One region of the Pararhizobium sp. DWP1-1-3 genome, then DNA from elsewhere that is predicted to be linked to it. Evidence: riboswitches for the same ligand, from Rfam matches in the RefSeq annotation. Region 1 holds a riboswitch; the other holds the start of a gene.
The links. A riboswitch is a leader RNA that binds a small molecule or an ion and turns the genes downstream of it on or off. The one in region 1 is predicted to bind thiamine pyrophosphate.
Positions count from the first base shown of each region.

Region 1 (8,615 bases):
TGAGGGTTATATCGGTGACGACGGCAGCGCTATCGGCGCCATGGGCAAGGACGCTACCGATCCGGTCGATATTCAGACCGCCGATTGCCACCAGCGGCAGCGAGCCGATGCGCGTCTTCCACTCGCGCAGCTTTTCCAGCCCCTGCGGCGCCCATTTCATCTCCTTCAGGATGGTCGGCCAGACCGGCCCGAGCGCCACGTAATCGGGCTTAGCAGCAAGCGCGATGGCAAGCTCCGCCTCGTCATGGGTCGAAAGCCCGAGCTTGAGCCCGGCGGCGCGGATGGCGGCAATATCTGCGGTGACCAGATCTTCCTGGCCGAGATGGACGAAATCGCAGCCTTCCGCGATTGCCATTTGCCAGTAGTCGTTGACGATCAGCTGGCAATCATGCGCCGCGCAGATCGCTTTTGCGCGGCGAATGGCAGTGCGCAGTTTGGCATCGGTGCTGTCCTTCATCCGCAACTGCACCAGCTTGACGCCGATCGGTACAAGACGCTCGATCCACTCGGCGCTATCGACGATCAGGTAGAAGGGATCGAGCTTCATGAAAACACCGCCTTGCCGATGACCGGCGTGGATGGCACCGCCATGTCGCGCGGTTCGAGCATTCCGGCCTGAAATGCCGTGCGACCCGCCTCTATGGCGCCGGTGAAAGCTGCGGCCATGGCGGCCGGGTCACCTGCGCCTGCAACGGCGGTATTCAGCAGAACGGCATCAAAGCCGAGTTCCATGACGGTGGCGGCATGCGATGGCCGCCCGATCCCGGCATCGATGATCAACGGAACATCCGGAAAACTTGCCCGCATGCTGCGCAACGCCGGCAGATTGACCGGACCCATGGCCGAGCCGATGGGGGCACACCAGGGCATCAGCACCTCACAGCCCGCTTCGAGCAGCCGTTCCGCCACGACGAGATCATCGGTGGTGTAGGGGAAGACTTTGAAACCTTCGCCGTTCAGGATGCGCGCCGCCTCGACAAGTGCAAAGACGTCCGGCTGCAGGGTGTCGTGGTTGCCGATCACCTCGATCTTGATCCAGTCGGTAGCAAAGACTTCACGCGCCATCTTCGCGGTCAGCACCGCTTCCGAGACGGTGTGGCAGCCGGCGGTATTGGGCAGGACCCGGACGCCCAGCGCACGGATCAGTTCGAAGAACGCGCCGCCGGTGCGGCTGCCTGCGGTCTCCCGGCGCAGCGACACGGTGACGATATCGGTTTTCGAGGTGCGGACCGCATCGGCCAGGATAGCGGGCGAGGGATAGCGCGCCGTGCCGAGCAGCAGCCGCGAGGAAACGGAGGTTCCGTAGAGTGTCAGCATCATCAGCCTCCCTGCATCGGCGACAGAATCTCGACGCGGTCGCGATCGCACAGTACAAAATCGCGCCGCTCTTCGCGGTGCACCAGCTCGCCATTGACGGCCGTTGCCAGCCAGTCGCCTTCGTATTCGAGCGAGGTCAGAAGCTCGGACAGAACGGAAATGTCGGTTTGATGATCCTCACCGTTGATTGTCAGTTTCATCGGCTTGCTCCAATCGGGTTTTCATATCTGCGAGGGTTCACAAGAATCGGATCAAAAGAGTTGGCCGGTCTTGCGGCGTTCGTTTTCGAAGAGGAGACGATGTGCGCCGCAACGTCCTGCGCGACGGATGGGGCCAGCAGAAACCCATGCCGGTACATTCCGTTTATGCGAATGATGCCGCCATCAGCCGAAAACCGCGGCAGATTGTCGGGATAGCTCGGGCGAACCCCGGCGCCGGTTTCGACCACGCGCGCCTCGCCGAAGGCCGGGTGAAGCGCATAGGCAGCGTTGAGCAGCTCCATCAGCGAGCGGGCGCTGATCGGGCCGCGATCATCGCTTTCGATCATCGTCGCGCCAACCATGAAGCGGCCGTCGCCGCGCGGCACGATATAGAGCGGAATGCGTGGATGCAGCAGGCGGACGGGGCGTAAGAGCGTCACGTCCGGCGTCTCCAGCATCAGCATTTCCCCCCGCACGCCGCGCAGGTCCACCGTCTGACCGATGCTGCTTGCCCCGGTGCAATCGACGATATGGTCGAACCCGGCTCCCGGAAAATCCGGGGCAGCGCCGAAATGGAAGACCACGCCCATTGCCGCCAGCCTGCCGGAAAGGCCGGTTATCGCGCGCCTGGGATCGAGATGGGCTTCGTTACGGAAGAAAAGCGCCTTGCGAAACCGGCCGGCGAGGTCCGGCTCCAAAGCCCCGGTCTCCTCGCCGTCCAGCCAGCCAAAGTTTGATGTCCGGGCTGCGAAACGGTTGAGCTCCGCAGTATCGCGCGGCGGCGCGACGACCAGCGTGCCCTTGCGGACAACGTGGCCGGGCAGTGCCGCTTCCCACCAGTCAGCCGATTTGCGCCCCAGCGTCAACACCGTTTCAGGCGCGCTTTCGCGCTCGCACCAGGGCGCCAGCATGCCGCCGGCAAACCAGGAGGCGCCGCCGCCAGGCCGCGATGACGTCTCCGTCACCTCGACCGCGATGCCTTTCCCCGCAAGTTCATGAGCAACCGTGAGGCCGGCAACGCCGGCCCCCCTGATCAGGACGCGCATGGTCACTCTCCGGCTGGCGGAATGGTGCCGTCCGGGCCGAGCGGCATATAGAGCGAGCCGCCCGCCTGGAACTTTGCCGCCATTGCCTCTAGCCCTTCCTTCTGCGCCTCGGCGCGGATGTCGTGGGAAATCCGCATCGAGCAGAATTTCGGCCCGCACATCGAGCAGAAATGCGCGACTTTATGGGCTTCCTTCGGCAGGGTCTCGTCATGGAAGGAGCGCGCCGTTTCCGGATCGAGCGACAGGTTGAACTGGTCTTCCCAGCGAAACTCGAAGCGGGCCCGCGACAAGGCGTCGTCGCGCAGCTGGGCGGCCGGGTGCCCCTTGGCAAGGTCGGCAGCATGGGCGGCGATCTTGTAGGTGATGACACCGACCTTGACGTCATTGCGGTCGGGCAGGCCGAGATGCTCCTTCGGCGTGACATAGCAGAGCATCGCCGTGCCGAACCAGCCGATCATCGCAGCGCCGATGCCCGACGTGATGTGGTCGTAGCCGGGGGCGATGTCGGTCGTCAGCGGCCCAAGCGTGTAGAAAGGTGCCTCGCCGCAGACTTCCAGCTGCTTGTCCATGTTTTCCTTGATCTTGTGCATCGGCACATGGCCGGGGCCTTCGATCATCACCTGGCAATCCTTGGCCCAGGCAATTTGCGTGAGTTCGCCGAGCGTTTCGAGTTCGGCAAACTGCGCGGCGTCATTGGCATCGGCGATCGAGCCGGGTCGCAGGCCGTCCCCCAGAGAGAAGGTCACGTCATAGGCGCGCGCAATGTCGCAGATTTCGTCGAAATGCTCGTAGAGGAAGCTTTCCTTGTGGTGATGAAGACACCACTTGGCCATGATCGAGCCGCCGCGCGAAACGATGCCGGTGACGCGGTTGACGGTGAGCGGGATATAGGCGAGCCGCACGCCGGCATGGATGGTGAAATAGTCGACGCCCTGCTCGGCCTGCTCGATCAGCGTATCGCGATAGACCTCCCAGTTCAGGTCCTCGGCAATGCCATTGACCTTTTCCAGCGCCTGATAGAGCGGCACGGTGCCAATCGGAACCGGCGAATTGCGGATGATCCACTCGCGGATATTGTGGATGTTGCGGCCGGTCGATAGGTCCATGACGGTATCGGCGCCCCAGCGCGTCGCCCAGACCATTTTTTCGACTTCCTCGGCCATCGACGAGGTGACGGCGGAATTGCCGATATTGGCATTGATCTTCACCAGAAAATTCCGGCCGATGATCATCGGCTCGGATTCCGGGTGGTTGATATTGGCCGGGATGACGGCTCGCCCACGGGCAATTTCCTGGCGGACGAATTCCGGCGTCACGTGATCGGGAATGCTGGCGCCGAAATTCTCGCCGTCGCGCACCAGCGCTCCGTTCGGCGGTTTGCGGCCGAGGTTTTCGCGGATGGCGATATATTCCATTTCCGGCGTGATGATGCCGGCACGGGCATAGGCGATTTGGGTCACAGCCTTGCCGTTCTTGGCGCGCAGGGGCTGGTTGCGGTGGGGAAATTCCGGCGTCAGCCGTTCGCCGGTGGCAAAGCCGTTGTCTTCGGGTTTGACGTGGCGGCCGTCATAGGTCTCGACATCGCCACGCGCGGTAGCCCAGGCCTGGCGCTGCCGGGACAGACCGGCGTCGATCGAGACGATGTGCGCCGGATCCGTGTAGGGGCCGGAGGGATCGTAAACGGTGACGGGCGGTTCGCCCGAGGTGGGATGCACGGAAATTTCGCGCATCGGCACGCGGATATCCGGGTAGAGTTCGCCCGGAATATGCACCTTGCGGGAGGCTGGCAACGGGCCCGTGGTAACTGTGGGTGTGATGTTTTTTGCGGCAATAGTCATGGTTGAGGCTCCAAAGTTGGAGACCCAGTCATCAGAGCCGGAATGATGAAAAGACGCCGACGCGAATCCGCAAACGGAATCCGAGTCTCAACAGCGCTTGCACCGTCCCTACGCCAGTATGAACTGGATCAGGTTCAACGGGTCACTGCGCTGCTTGAGGGCGGCAAAGCCACCGATCATGCCAGCAGAATCTCAGCCCCTTGTCGGGACCCCCCTGGTGAATGCGCCGATCTAGCCACAGTTTTGGACGGAGCGTCAAGGGCCGTTTGGCGCAGCACCCGGCGTGCGGCTCTCGTTGAGCGCCGGAAGACTGTGAAGATATCCAATGATTACAATCGCGCCCTCGACAGCGCCGCCCCGGCAAATTATCTATAAAACATGACCTCAGCGAGCGAAGACACGATTGCCAGCCGCATCAGCCGCATCCTTGCCGACAGGATCGTCACCGGGCAATTGGACCCGGGCACGAAGCTGCGCCAGGACCATATTGCCGAGGAGTTCGGAACCAGCCACGTGCCGGTGCGCGAGGCCTTCCGCCGGCTGGAAGCGCAGGGGCTTGCGGTCAGCGAACCGCGCCGGGGCGTGCGGGTTGCGTCCTTCGATCTGAAGGAAGTGCGCGAAGTGGCGCAAATGCGGGCAGCCCTTGAGGTTCTGGCCCTTCGGCATGCGGCGCCGCATCTGACGGCTGCCATTCTGGATCAAGCCGAAGAGGCCACCGTTGCGGGCGACAATTCCCATGATGTCCGCTCCTGGGAGGAGGCAAACCGCCGTTTTCACACGCTGATTCTGACTCCCTGCGGCATGCCGCGCCTCTTGGCCGCCATCAGCGATCTGCATGCGGCCAGTGCCCGTTTCCTGTTCGCCAGCTGGCGAACCGAATGGGAAGTGCGCACCGATCACGATCACCGCGCCATCCTGACATTTCTGCGTCAGGGCAATATCGAAAACGCCGCGCCTGTGCTTGAGCGGCACGTACAATGGATCGGCCAAAAACCCGTCCGCAACGCTTCCGGCGCAACCCGTGACGCTTTTGCCATCGTCGGCTGACGATTTTTTCACAGCTTATTTTCCCTGATTTTGCTCGCTCCCGGCGCGTGCCGCAGCATTACCACAGCACGTATTACGTGAATTTATCCGTTTTGCATCAAAAAGGCGGTTGCGGTTTTCTGTCCTTCGATAAATTATAGATAATTATTATTTTTAATCTATCGAATGGGTACCAGATGCTGAGAGATGAAAAACACGCTGATTTCCCTGTTGAAAAGAGCGTTATAGGCGAGATTTCTTATGGGGAAGATCCCCAAATAGCTCGCTTTTCTCCCGATGACGCAAAAATTATCTATAATTTTCCATTCAACGATTTGCTCTTTCAGGCGCACTCGGTTCACCGCGAAAATTTCGATCCCAACGCTGTGCAAATCAGCCGTTTGTTGTCGATCAAAACCGGTGGATGCGCCGAGGATTGCGGCTATTGCAGCCAGTCGGCACGCTCTCCGACGGGGCTGAAAGCCTCCAGGCTGATGATGGTCGAGAAGGTGCTCATTGAAGCGCGCAAGGCAAAGGCCGAAGGGGCCAGCCGCTATTGCATGGGGGCCGCCTGGCGCAGCCCCAAGGACCGCGACATGGACACGCTGGTGGACATGGTGGCAGGGGTCAAGGCGCTCGGTCTGGAAACCTGCATGACGCTCGGCATGCTATCGCCGCAGCAGGCAGGCACGCTGGCCGAAGCCGGGCTCGATTATTACAACCATAACATCGATACGTCGGAAGAATTCTATCCGCAGATCATCACCACGCGCACCTTCGCCGACAGGCTGGAGACGCTCGCCAATGTCCGCGATGCCGGCATGAAGGTCTGCGCCGGCGGTATTCTCGGCATGGGCGAAACGACCGATGATCGCATCTCCATGCTGGTGACACTCGCCAACCTGCCGGAACCGCCCGAAAGCGTGCCGATCAACATGCTGATCCCGATCCCCGGCTCGCGGCTTGCCAATGCCGAGCCGGTCGATCCGATCGAATTCGTCAGGACCATCGCGCTTGCCCGCATCCTGATGCCGCGCGCGCATGTGCGCCTCTCGGCCGGGCGCACGCAAATGAGCGACGAGATGCAGGCGCTCTGTTTCTTCGCCGGCGCCAATTCGATCTTTGCCGGCGACACGCTGCTGACAGCCGAAAACCCGGGCGAGGACCATGACGCCGCCTTGTTCCGCCGCCTTGGCCTGAAGCCGATGGACCTGGGACTTTCGCAATGATGACTCAAGGTCTTGCCCGCTACGAAACCACGCTGGCGGGCCTGGAGCGCAAGGGCAGGCGGCGCATTCTGGTTGACCGGGCCGGGGCCGATTTCAGTTCGAACGATTATCTGGCGCTGGCCGGATCGGCGCGGCTGGCGGCGGCGATTGCGTCAGCCCTTGATTGCGGCGTGCCGGCCGGTGCCGGCGGCTCGCGGCTGCTGCGCGGCAATCACCCGGAGCATGAGGCACTGGAGGCGGAGGCGGCGGCCTTTTTCGGAGCCGAGCGTGCGCTCTATTTCGGCAGCGGCTATGCCGCGAACACAGCGCTTTTCTCGACCCTGCCACAGCGGGGCGATCTCGTCGTCTATGATGCGCTGGTGCATGCCAGTGCGCATGAGGGCATTCAGGCGGGCAAGGCGCAGGCAGTGGCCGCCGCCCACAACGATGCCTCATCCTTCGCACAGGCGATCGAACATTGGCGCAGCCACGGCGGAACTGGCCATCCCTGGATTGCCGTAGAAAGTCTCTATTCGATGGACGGCGATCGCGCACCGCTGGCGGAGCTTGCAGCCCTTGCCGAAAAGCACGCCGGTTTCCTGGTGATCGACGAGGCGCATGCGACCGGTGTTTTCGGTCAAGATGGCCGCGGTTTTGCCGCTGATCTCGAAAACCGCGCCAATGTCATCGTGCTGCACACATGCGGCAAGGCGCTCGGCGTTTCCGGCGCGCTGCTGGGCGCCAGTGCTGTGCTGTGCGACTACCTCGTCAACCGGGCGCGGGGTTTCATCTATTCGACCGCGCCATCGCCGCTGATGGCGGCAGCGGTTCGCCAATCCCTTCACATGCTGGTGGACGAGCCGCAGCGCCGTGCAGATTTCGACGCATTGTGCAGCTTCGCCAATGCCGAGTTGAACGCAAAACTCGGCCTCGCAGGCAGCAGATCGCAGATCCTGCCGGTGCTGATCGGCGATAACGGCCGGGCTGTGCGGATTGCCGCGCGGATGCGAGCAGAAGGCTTCGATATCCGCGCCATCCGCCCGCCGACGGTGCCGGAAGGCACCGCAAGGCTGCGGATCGCCATTACGCTGAATGTTGATCAACCGACGATAGCCCGCATGTTCACCCGGCTGGCGGCCATTATCGCGGAGGAGAACCCATGATGCGCTTCGTGGTAACGGGCACCGATACCGGCATCGGCAAGACGGTGTTTTCGGCGGCACTGGCGGCGGCACTTGGCGGTTATTATTGGAAACCGGTGCAATCGGGACTGGACGAGGAAACCGACAGCCAGGTCGTCCACCGGCTGGGCCGTCTGCCGCCGGATCGTATCGTTCCAGAGGCCTACCGCTTGCGGACACCGGCTTCGCCGCATCTCGCCGCCCGGCTTGATCACGTCGAGATCGAACCCGAGCGGTTGATGCCGCCGGTAACTGATGCACCGCTGGTCATCGAGGGTGCTGGCGGTTTGCTGGTGCCGCTCACCGAAACGGCGGTGTTCGCCGATGTCTTTGCGCGCTGGCAAATCCCCGTCATTCTTTGCGCCCGCACCGGGCTCGGCACCATCAACCACACATTGCTGTCGCTCGAAGCTTTGCGCCACCGTTCTATTCCGGTCTTCGGCGTCGCCTTCATCGGCGATGAACAGACAGAAACCCAGCGGATCATCGCCGCGATGGGGCAGGTGCGCATTCTCGGCCGCTTGCCGCGGATCGATCCGTTGACGCCCGAAAGCCTGGGTCAGGCCTTCCAGAAAAACTTTCCTCTTTCCTCGTTCGAAGAGAAGACAGCATGACCTCACCTGTCTGGCACCCCTTCACCCAGCATGCGCTGGAACCCACTCTGAAGCGCATCGTTCAAACCGACGGCGCCTGCCTGATCGATGACAGCGGATCGCGCATCCTCGATGCCATCTCCTCCTGGTGGGTGATCACGCATGGCCACCGCCATCCGGCGATCATGGCGGCCATCCAGGCCGCA
Region 1 is NZ_JAFCTR010000002.1:642,270-650,884, reverse strand. It holds gene ACP7BS_RS07710 (thiamine phosphate synthase) at 1-547, opposite strand, end outside; gene ACP7BS_RS07705 (thiazole synthase) at 544-1,317, opposite strand; gene thiS (sulfur carrier protein ThiS) at 1,320-1,517, opposite strand; gene thiO (glycine oxidase ThiO) at 1,514-2,563, opposite strand; gene thiC (phosphomethylpyrimidine synthase ThiC) at 2,566-4,401, opposite strand; TPP riboswitch at 4,489-4,627, opposite strand; gene ACP7BS_RS07685 (GntR family transcriptional regulator) at 4,780-5,448, shown strand; gene bioB (biotin synthase BioB) at 5,682-6,656, shown strand; gene ACP7BS_RS07675 (8-amino-7-oxononanoate synthase) at 6,653-7,798, shown strand; gene bioD (dethiobiotin synthase) at 7,795-8,430, shown strand; gene ACP7BS_RS07665 (adenosylmethionine--8-amino-7-oxononanoate transaminase) at 8,427-8,615, shown strand, end outside.

Region 2 (8,615 bases), on a different contig from region 1:
GTGGAGTAATCGCACGCTAGGCAGAGGGGTCGCCCCAAATGCGAAAACGCCTCACTGCCCCCTATTCCGAAATGATCTTCACCTTGTCGCCGGGCTTCACCGTCGAGGTCACCTGCATGGCGTTGATCAGGCGGAACAGATCGAGCTTGCGATCGGTGCCCATCATCCGCGCCGAGAGCGTAGCCAGCGTATCCCCAGGCTTTGCGGTGACGACGCGGATGCGCAATGGCTTCAGGGCGGCGGCTTCCTGCGGCGTCATCCGGCGGAATGAGGAGCGCAGGACCTCGGCGGTCGGTTCTAGGCTCGGCGCGCCCTTCGGCACGGCGGTGAGGAAGCGGTAGATCTGCGTGTCGATGCGGATCACGGTCACGTCGAAATCCCAGCGTTCGGCCGATGCACGCGCCGTTGCGGCCTCGAGCCCGTTGATCGTCACGGCGTGGATCGTGTCCGGTTGCAGGCCGGTCACCCAGCCGCTGCCGATATAGTCGGTCAGGCTGCGCTTCTGGCTATCGGCCACGCCGTCGAAGCGGATCGCGGTCTCGTTCGGCCCGGTCGCCAGCACGGCCTCTGCCTTGTTGTCGATCTGGAAACCGTTGGGCACATCGAAACGGATGCCGAGCTTGCCGTGCAGGAAGGTCTGGCCGCGGACATAGCCCTCCTGCGGACTGTCGCCATAAAGCAGGCCGTCGATACCAGCGAGATAATAGTCGCGGCCACGATCGCCGACGGACCCTTCCGCGCCGAAGGCGCGGGCATGGCGGCGGGCGAGGTCGACGCGCTGCGGTGCGCTCGGATGGCTCGACAGGAAGTCCAGGCTCTGGTCGCTGTCGGGATCGACCGAGGAGAAACGGCTATAGGCCGCCATCGAATCGAGGAAGCGCGCCGCCGCATAGGGGTCATAGCCGGCTTCGCCGAGCATGCGCACGCCGATGACGTCGGCCTGCAATTCCTGATTGCGCGAGAAGGCTGCCAACCGCAGTTTCCCACGCGCCAATGCCTGCTTGCCGGCCAGATCGCTCGACAGCACTTCGGAGACGACGCGGCTGGCGATGACCTCGGCCTCTTCGCGCTGCTGCCGCTCAATGCCGTGATTGGCGGTGACATGGGCCATTTCGTGGGAGAGCACGGCTGCCACTTCCGACGCATCGTTGGCGAGCGCCAGAAGGCCGCGCGTTACATAGAGATAGCCGCCCGGCAGCGCAAAGGCGTTGATGGCGGGCGAGTTGAGGATTGTGATGCGATAGGACTGGTTCGGGTTTTCCGAAACCGCCGTCAGCGCGCCGGTGATGCGGGCGACAAGGCGCTCGGTCTTTTCATCCTGATATTCGCCGCCGTAGCTCGCGACGATGCGCGGATGCTCGCGGGCACCGACCTGGGCGCGCGGATCGTTCTTCTGGACTTCCTCGACGATCTGCGGATTGGACGACGGCGCGACCTTGGGCTCGTAGGTCTGCTCGATCACCGACTGGCAGCCGGACAAAAGCAGGCTACCGAGCAGCGCCGCGACGGCGCGCGCGGACACGCCGGAGCCTGTTCGCGAAACCTGCCTCTGCGTGCCTGTCGTTCTGCTCATCGCCTCAGCTCATTTCCAGTCTTCAGGCCAGCCGTGCGAACCATTCCGGTGTTAACACGCGTGCAAATTCAGTATTCTTTACAGCCCTATAAATAGGACGGGCGGCGGGTACGGCAATGACCTGCTGTAGCCTATTCGCGCCATGCGTGCCTAGCATACGCCGATAGAAATAGTTGCCCCGTGATATCCCGGCAACGCATAGGAGAACGCACGCCGCCGGACATCCAAAGCGCCGTCGCATAGGCTGTCGTTCAAATTGTGGCAAAAGCATCGCAGGCGATACTCACCGGCCGAGAAACCGGGCAACAGCTGGAATATCGGTATGATCGAGAAACCGCGCCGTTGGCTCATGCAGGAGAACACGGCCCATGTCGAGAAAAAGCACGCTGTCGGCCAGTGTCCGCACGTCGTCGGGATGATGGGTGATGATCAGGATCGTATTGCCCTCCTGCCGGTGCAGATCGAGGATGAGACTGCTCATGCCGGCGCGCAGGCCCGGATCGAGTGCGGCAAACGGCTCGTCGAGCAAAAGCACCGGCTTGCGGCGCACCAGCGCTCGGGCAAGCGCCACGCGTTGCCGCTCACCACCCGACAATGTCGGTGGCAGGCGCTTGCCAAAACCCTCCAGCCCGACGCGCAGCAGCGCACCTGCAATCTTCGCCTTCTCCTTGACGCCCAGCTTCAGCGCCGGATCGATACCGAGGCCGATATTGGTGGCGACGTCGAGATGCGCAAACAGGTTGTGTTCCTGAAAAATCACCGATACCGGCCGCTCGGCGGGATCGCGCCCGGCAACATCGTCCCCGAGAATCTCGACCGTGCCGGCATCCGGCGTCTCGAACCCGGCGATCACATTGAGCAGCGTCGATTTGCCGGAACCGGATGCGCCGGTGACAGCGACGATCTGACCCCTGCCGATGGCGCAATCGAAGTGCAGTTCGGTCTGGCCGAACTGCACGCGCACGCCGCTGAGGCGAACCGCAATATCCGTTTTAGGCGGTGACATCTTTACTCCTCGCATCATCGGCACCTGCCCGCAGCGTCCCGGCGATCGTCAGCACCAGGCAGACGAGGCCGAGAAACAGCGCCAGCCCCGCCGCATCGGTCGAACGATAGCCGGCCATGCGGCTGTAGAGTAGCCACGGCAGCGTCACCATATCCTGCGAGCCGAACAGCGCCACGGCGCCGAGATCGCCGAGCGACAGGGCACAGGCAAAAGACAGGGCCATCAGCAGCGGCCTGCGCAAGCCCGGCCAATCGATCAGGCGCCACCGATGCCAGCCGCCGAGACCGAGGCTGGCCGCAAGTTTTGCCGTGCGGGCCGTATGGGTGGCCATCGCGGGCTCCAGCACGCGGTAGACGAAGGGCAGCGCCATCAGCGTGTTGATCAGAATAACCAAAAGCGGTGCAAAACGGGCGGCATCGCCGAGCGGCCGCAACAGCAGAAACCAGCCTGCCCCCAGAACGACCGGCGGCACCAACAGCACCAGCGACGAACTCGCCGAAACCCCCGCCGCCAGCCCGCGCCCGGCCGCCGCTGGCCGTCTTGGCGAAAGCGCCGCCTGCCGCGCCCGGATCATCAGAGCGGCCGAGAGGACGCAGAGCAGACCCGAAACCAGTGCGATGACGACACTGGTAAGCAAGGCCCGCTGCACCATTGGATCGCTGGCCAGCCGGACGAGGTCGGCGCGAAGACCGGAGGAGACCACCGAGCCGAGCGGCAGCGCAAGAAACAGCACCGCAAGCGCTATCAGCAGCCCGTCGCCCACCCGGCCAAACCGGCGGCGGCCATCGAACCGGCGCACTTTGCGCCCGCCGCCATGGCCTTCGTCGGCCGTGGGCGTCAGCAGCCGGATGGCAACCAGCAGCGCTGCCGTCACCGAAATCTGCAGCAACGACAGGGCGATGGCGCGCGGCGGGTCGAAATCGAAGCGCAGCGCCTGATAGATCGCCACCTCGATCGTGCTGGCCGCCGGTCCGCCGCCGAGCGTCAGGACCAGGGTAAAGCTGGTGGCACAGAGCATGAAGATCAGCCCGGCGATCCCCGGCAAGAGCCCACGGATCACCGGCCATTCGATGAAGCGAAAAATCGACAGCGGCCGCATGCCGAGATTGGCCCCGGCCAGCCAGTATTCGCCGGGAATGCGCTCGAGCCCGCCCAGCATCAGCCGTGCCGCCAGCGGCATGTTGAAGAAAACATGGGCGACGAGAATACCCGACAGGCCATAGATACTGACCGGCTGATCGAGCCCAACAGCCACAAGCGCGGTATTCAGCACCCCCTGCCGCCCCCAGATGCCGATCAGCCCCAGAGCCGCCACCAGCGCCGGCAGCCCGAGCGGCAACGCCATCAGCCGGATGATCCAGACACGGCCCGGAAAGACAGCCTGCCGCGCCAGCGCCCGGGCAACGGGGATGGCGAAGACGATGGAAAGAACTGTCGAAAGCGACGCCTGCAACAGCGTGAACCGGGCCACACGCCAGACATAGGCATCGAATACCATGCCGTCATTGGCAGAACCCGGCTCATCAAATGCGAGAAGAGCGGCCGCCGCCAGGCAGACGAACAGCACAATGCCCCCGAGGCAAAGCGCCCCGGCGGTTAGCGTCCAACGTCGTTCCATGCGGTTGATCATGATGACTTTATCTCGTTTACGGGCGTCACCTCGTCCCCTCTTCTCCCCATCGGGGAGAAGGTGGCCCGCAGGGCCGGATGAGGGGGCCAAACACTCAGAATGTGCCGAACCGCCCCCTCATCGCCTCGCAGTCGCTCGGCACTTCTCCCCGCTGGGGAGAAGAGGAAAACCGTTCTCCACAGCCACGACGAAACAATCATCGCTGGCGGTGTCAGTTCTTGCTCATCGCCGCCAGCCACTCGTCGATCCAGGCCTTGCGGTTGGCGGCCACCTCGTCCGACGGCATCAAAAATGTCTTTTCCGGCGTCACCAGCTTGCCGAATGCCTCCGGCAGCGGTTCCTTGGTGGCGGCAACCGGCATCATCCAGTTGGTCGTCGGGATGATCGACTGGAACTCAGGGCCGGTGACGAAGGAGAGAAACTGCTTGGCGAGCGCCGGGTCCTTGGCAGCCTTGGTCATGGCAGCCACTTCGATCTGGATGTAATGGCCTTCGGAGAAGGAAGCCGCCTGATAGCGGTCAGTATTTTCGGCAACCATGTGATAGGCCGGCGAGGTCGTGTAGGACAGCACCATCGGCGCCTCGCCCTTGGTGAACAGGCCGTAGGCTTCCGACCAGCCGGGGGTAACGGTCAGCACGCGGTCTTTGAGTTTTGCCCAGGCGGCAGGCGCTTCATTGCCATAGACCGACTTCATCCAGAGCAGCAGGCCGAGACCCGGCGTCGAGGTGCGCGGATCCTCGATGACGATCTTCTGGTTCTGGTCACCCTCGACCAGTTCCTTCAGGCTTTTCGGCGGTTCCTTCATCACCTGTGTGTCATAGATCACCGCAAAATGGCCGTAGTCATAGGGAACGAACGTATCGTCGGCAAAGCCGCCGGGAACCTTGACGGCCGAGGTATCGACGCCGTGCGGCGCAAAGAAGCCGGTCGCCTTCGCCTCGGACACGAGATTGGTATCGAGGCCCAGCACGATATCGGCCTTGGAGGAGGCGCCCTCAAGCTTCAGCCGGGTGAGAAGCTCGACGCCGTCGGCAACGCTGACATAAGACAGCTTGCAGCCGCAGGTCTTTTCAAACGCTTCCGCCACCTTGGCGCCGGGGCCCCATTCGCTGGTAAAGCTCTCATAGGTATAGACCGTCAGCACCTGGTCTTCGGCCGAGGCGGAAAACGAGGCCGTAAGGGCAGCAAACGCCGCGAAAAATGGAATGATTGCCTTGCGCATCCGCGCCTCCTTATAAATCCAAAAAATGGGAATAGGGCGCTGGAATGTGCCGTCTAATCCCTCCGCCGGTACAAACCGGATCAGGTTCTTCGGGTTGGCTTTCAAAAAGCCTCTCAGCCGAACGTTCCAAAAAAGAACGACCGGCACCCCGTTAGAGCAGAAGGAGGTTTAGACCTGAGGGAAATGCTTGGCAAGGGGGCTTGGGAGTGCAGGCTGTCATGTCGCGCGCGGTTTCGCAGCTGCCACGGTCGAGCCCCTCCGCTTGTGGGGATTGGGCGGGGACTTCTTTTCAAAACGGAAAAGAACGCAATGAGGCATCAACTGCCCTTTCAGCTCTGATCCTGCAAGGCCTAGCTGGTCTTGCGTGGGCGTCCGCCCTTGGCACCGTTGGCGCGGCTTGCCTTGATCTTGGCCGCTGACCGGGATTGACCACCCCGGCGTTGCGCATCCATGAATTTTACAGTTCCGAATATGCCGTTCATCAAACCCGCGATGGTGAAATCCACGTCCAGGGTTTCCCAGTGCAGTCCGGTTTCGCCCATAAGCTCGACTTCAGCCAACTGCACGTCCGTTGCATTCTCCAGGCCCTGTATCGCTCGGGCGGGCACCATGAAAGCAGCTCCGTTGGTGAAATCCACGACGATGCGGCCGGATGCTTCATCGAAACGAACCGAAGCGGGGATCGGCGACTGGTTGCGCTCCGCATCCCCCTGCATGGTCGCTGCTTGGTAGTGGCGATCTTCAAGAATGATCTCACCCATGAATACTCTCCCATTTTTCGATGAACAGGCGCTGGTTTGCCTGAACGATGGCAAGGGCCACACTCAAATCCCGCTTCTTCATTCCCCTGTTCGATAACACGGTGAGATCAAGGATATCGATGCGGGCTTCCCCCTCCCCATAAACATGGGCGTGCGCCGGCTCGTGGTCATCGGGGTAGATGACAAATCGCATCCCGGCAGCGCGCAGAACGGTGACCATGTTTCACAATAACCTAACAACTTGGGTTTTTCAAGTGCATTGCCATTTTGACAGTTTCATGAGCGAAGCGCGGGACGATGTTCTGTACCGATACATTGCCACCAAATCGAATATGTCACCGGGAACCGGAATGGTCGCCCCCCAAAAATGCGTTCAAGTGCCGCGAATGGTCTATATTTGACCCCATCACGTTATGGCAGTTGCTCCCGAATTCCGGAAAAAGAACCCCTCCCCGCAGCTTCGCTCCGACCCTCCCCACAAGGGGAGCACCCCCTCACCCCGCCGGCTTCTGCGGCAACCGCACGGCCTTCAGGCTGATCGCCGCAATCAACGCGATCAGCGAAATACCGCCGGCCGTCAGAAACAGCGGCAGGAAGGCGGCCGTATAGCTCTGCGCCACCAGCTGGCGCGTTGCCTCCGGCAGCGTCGACAGCGCCAGCGGCGTCAGCTTTTCGATGTCGGCGATGCCTGGGATCGCCGTGGTGCCGCGTGCAAGACCTGCGGCGATGATGGCGCCATAGATCGAGATGGCGATCGAGGCGCCGCCCATGCGCGACAGGGTGACGGCACCGGTGGCGGCACCGACGTCACCGCGCGCGGCGATGTTCTGCACCGCGACGATCGGCACCTGCTGGCCAAAACCGATACCGATGCCATGCAGGGCCATGATTGCGCAGATGACGTAGAGTGGCGTGCCCGGCTGGATCTGCGTGAAGATGAACAGAGCCAGAACGGTCAGGCTGGCGCTGACGATCGCAAACGGTTTGTAGCGGCCCGAGCGTGAAATCAGCCGTCCCGCCGTCAGCGCACCGCAAACGATGCCGCCGGTCAGCATGATGAACAGCAGCCCGGCGAGCGACGGTGTCAGCCCCGTCGTCGTCTGCAGATACAGCGCGAAATAGTTGACCATGCCGATGCCGACGGCGCCGCTCGCCAGTGAAATCACCAGCATCAGACTAAACGTCGGATTGCGAAACAGCGTCAGCGGCACGATAGGCTCCGGCGCGCGGCGCTCGACAAAAACCCATGCCGTGGCGCAGATCGCGCCAAGCATCACGATCGCCAGACTGCCCAGCGAAAACAGTGAGCCGAACAGTTCGGCACCATCGCCCAGGAGCACGACGCAGGTAACGGCGGCGGCCAGAAGCAGCGCTCCGGCATAATCGATCGTCGGGCGGCGTGTCGGGCGGCGATAGGGCAGGAAGACGAACAGGCCGATGAGCACGGCGATACCGATCGGGATATTGATGAGAAAGATCGAGCGCCAGCCGAAATGATCGCTCATCGCGCCGCCGATCACCGGGCCGACGGCGCCGGAGGCCATCAGGACAAGACTGGAATAGCTCTGGTAGCGCGCCCGTTCGCGCGGCTCGAACAAGTCGGCAGTGATCGAAAAGATCGACACCATGATGCCGCCGCCGCCGAGGCCCTGCAGCACGCGCGCGGCAATCAGCGTGTTCATCGAGACTGCGAGCCCGCAGGCGATGGAGCCCAGCGTGAAGATCGTCACTGCGGTGATCATCACATATTTGCGGCCGAACAGGTCGCCGAGCTTGCCGTAAAGCGGCATGACGGCGCAGGTGGCGAGCAGATAGGCCGAACCGATCCAGCCGAACCGCTCCATCTGGCCGAACTCGCCGACGATCGTCGGCAGCGCCGTGGCGACGATCTGGTTGTCCAGCGTCGCCATGAACAAAGCCGTCATCAGGAAGAAGAAAAGCGTCAGGCGCAGTGCCGGGTTTGAGACCAGCGGCGCCGGGGTGACCTGCATGTCCATAGGGAGGGTATCCGGTTTCTTTCGGCGATTTATGTGCTGTTAGCACATAATTGTCAACAGCACATTTGTGCCCAAAGCATATTCATGCTTTATGGAACCCGCCCGTTTTGCTAGGATGCGCCATGGATCACGTACCCTCACCCTTGGAATGCATCGCCGAAAGCGGCGACGCGGAGAGCCACCGCACCTTGATCAGCAACTCGATGGGCCGCTGGCGGACGATGATCGGGCGGCGGGTGCTTGCCCGTCTGGCGATCAGCAGTGTCGCACCGAGCCTTGAAATCACCCATCTCGACGTGCTCGATGCCGTCCGCCGCGCCGAACCGGAGGGCGAAGTGACGGTCGGCACCATTGCCGAGATGATGCGCATCGATCCGTCGCGGGCCAGCCGCATCGTCGGCGAGATGGTGACACGCGGTGCCCTGC
Region 2 is NZ_JAFCTR010000018.1:58,645-67,259, forward strand. It holds gene ACP7BS_RS26020 (M48 family metalloprotease) at 62-1,573, opposite strand; gene ACP7BS_RS26025 (ATP-binding cassette domain-containing protein) at 1,857-2,579, opposite strand; gene thiP (thiamine/thiamine pyrophosphate ABC transporter permease ThiP) at 2,566-4,209, opposite strand; gene thiB (thiamine ABC transporter substrate binding subunit) at 4,421-5,431, opposite strand; TPP riboswitch at 5,472-5,592, opposite strand; gene ACP7BS_RS26040 (DUF2442 domain-containing protein) at 5,782-6,192, opposite strand; gene ACP7BS_RS26045 (DUF4160 domain-containing protein) at 6,185-6,412, opposite strand; gene ACP7BS_RS26050 (MDR family MFS transporter) at 6,687-8,189, opposite strand; gene ACP7BS_RS26055 (MarR family winged helix-turn-helix transcriptional regulator) at 8,393-8,615, shown strand, end outside.
Region 2: it holds a riboswitch for thiamine pyrophosphate, as region 1 does, so the genes downstream of both, thiB (thiamine ABC transporter substrate binding subunit) here and thiC (phosphomethylpyrimidine synthase ThiC) in region 1, are expected to answer to the same signal.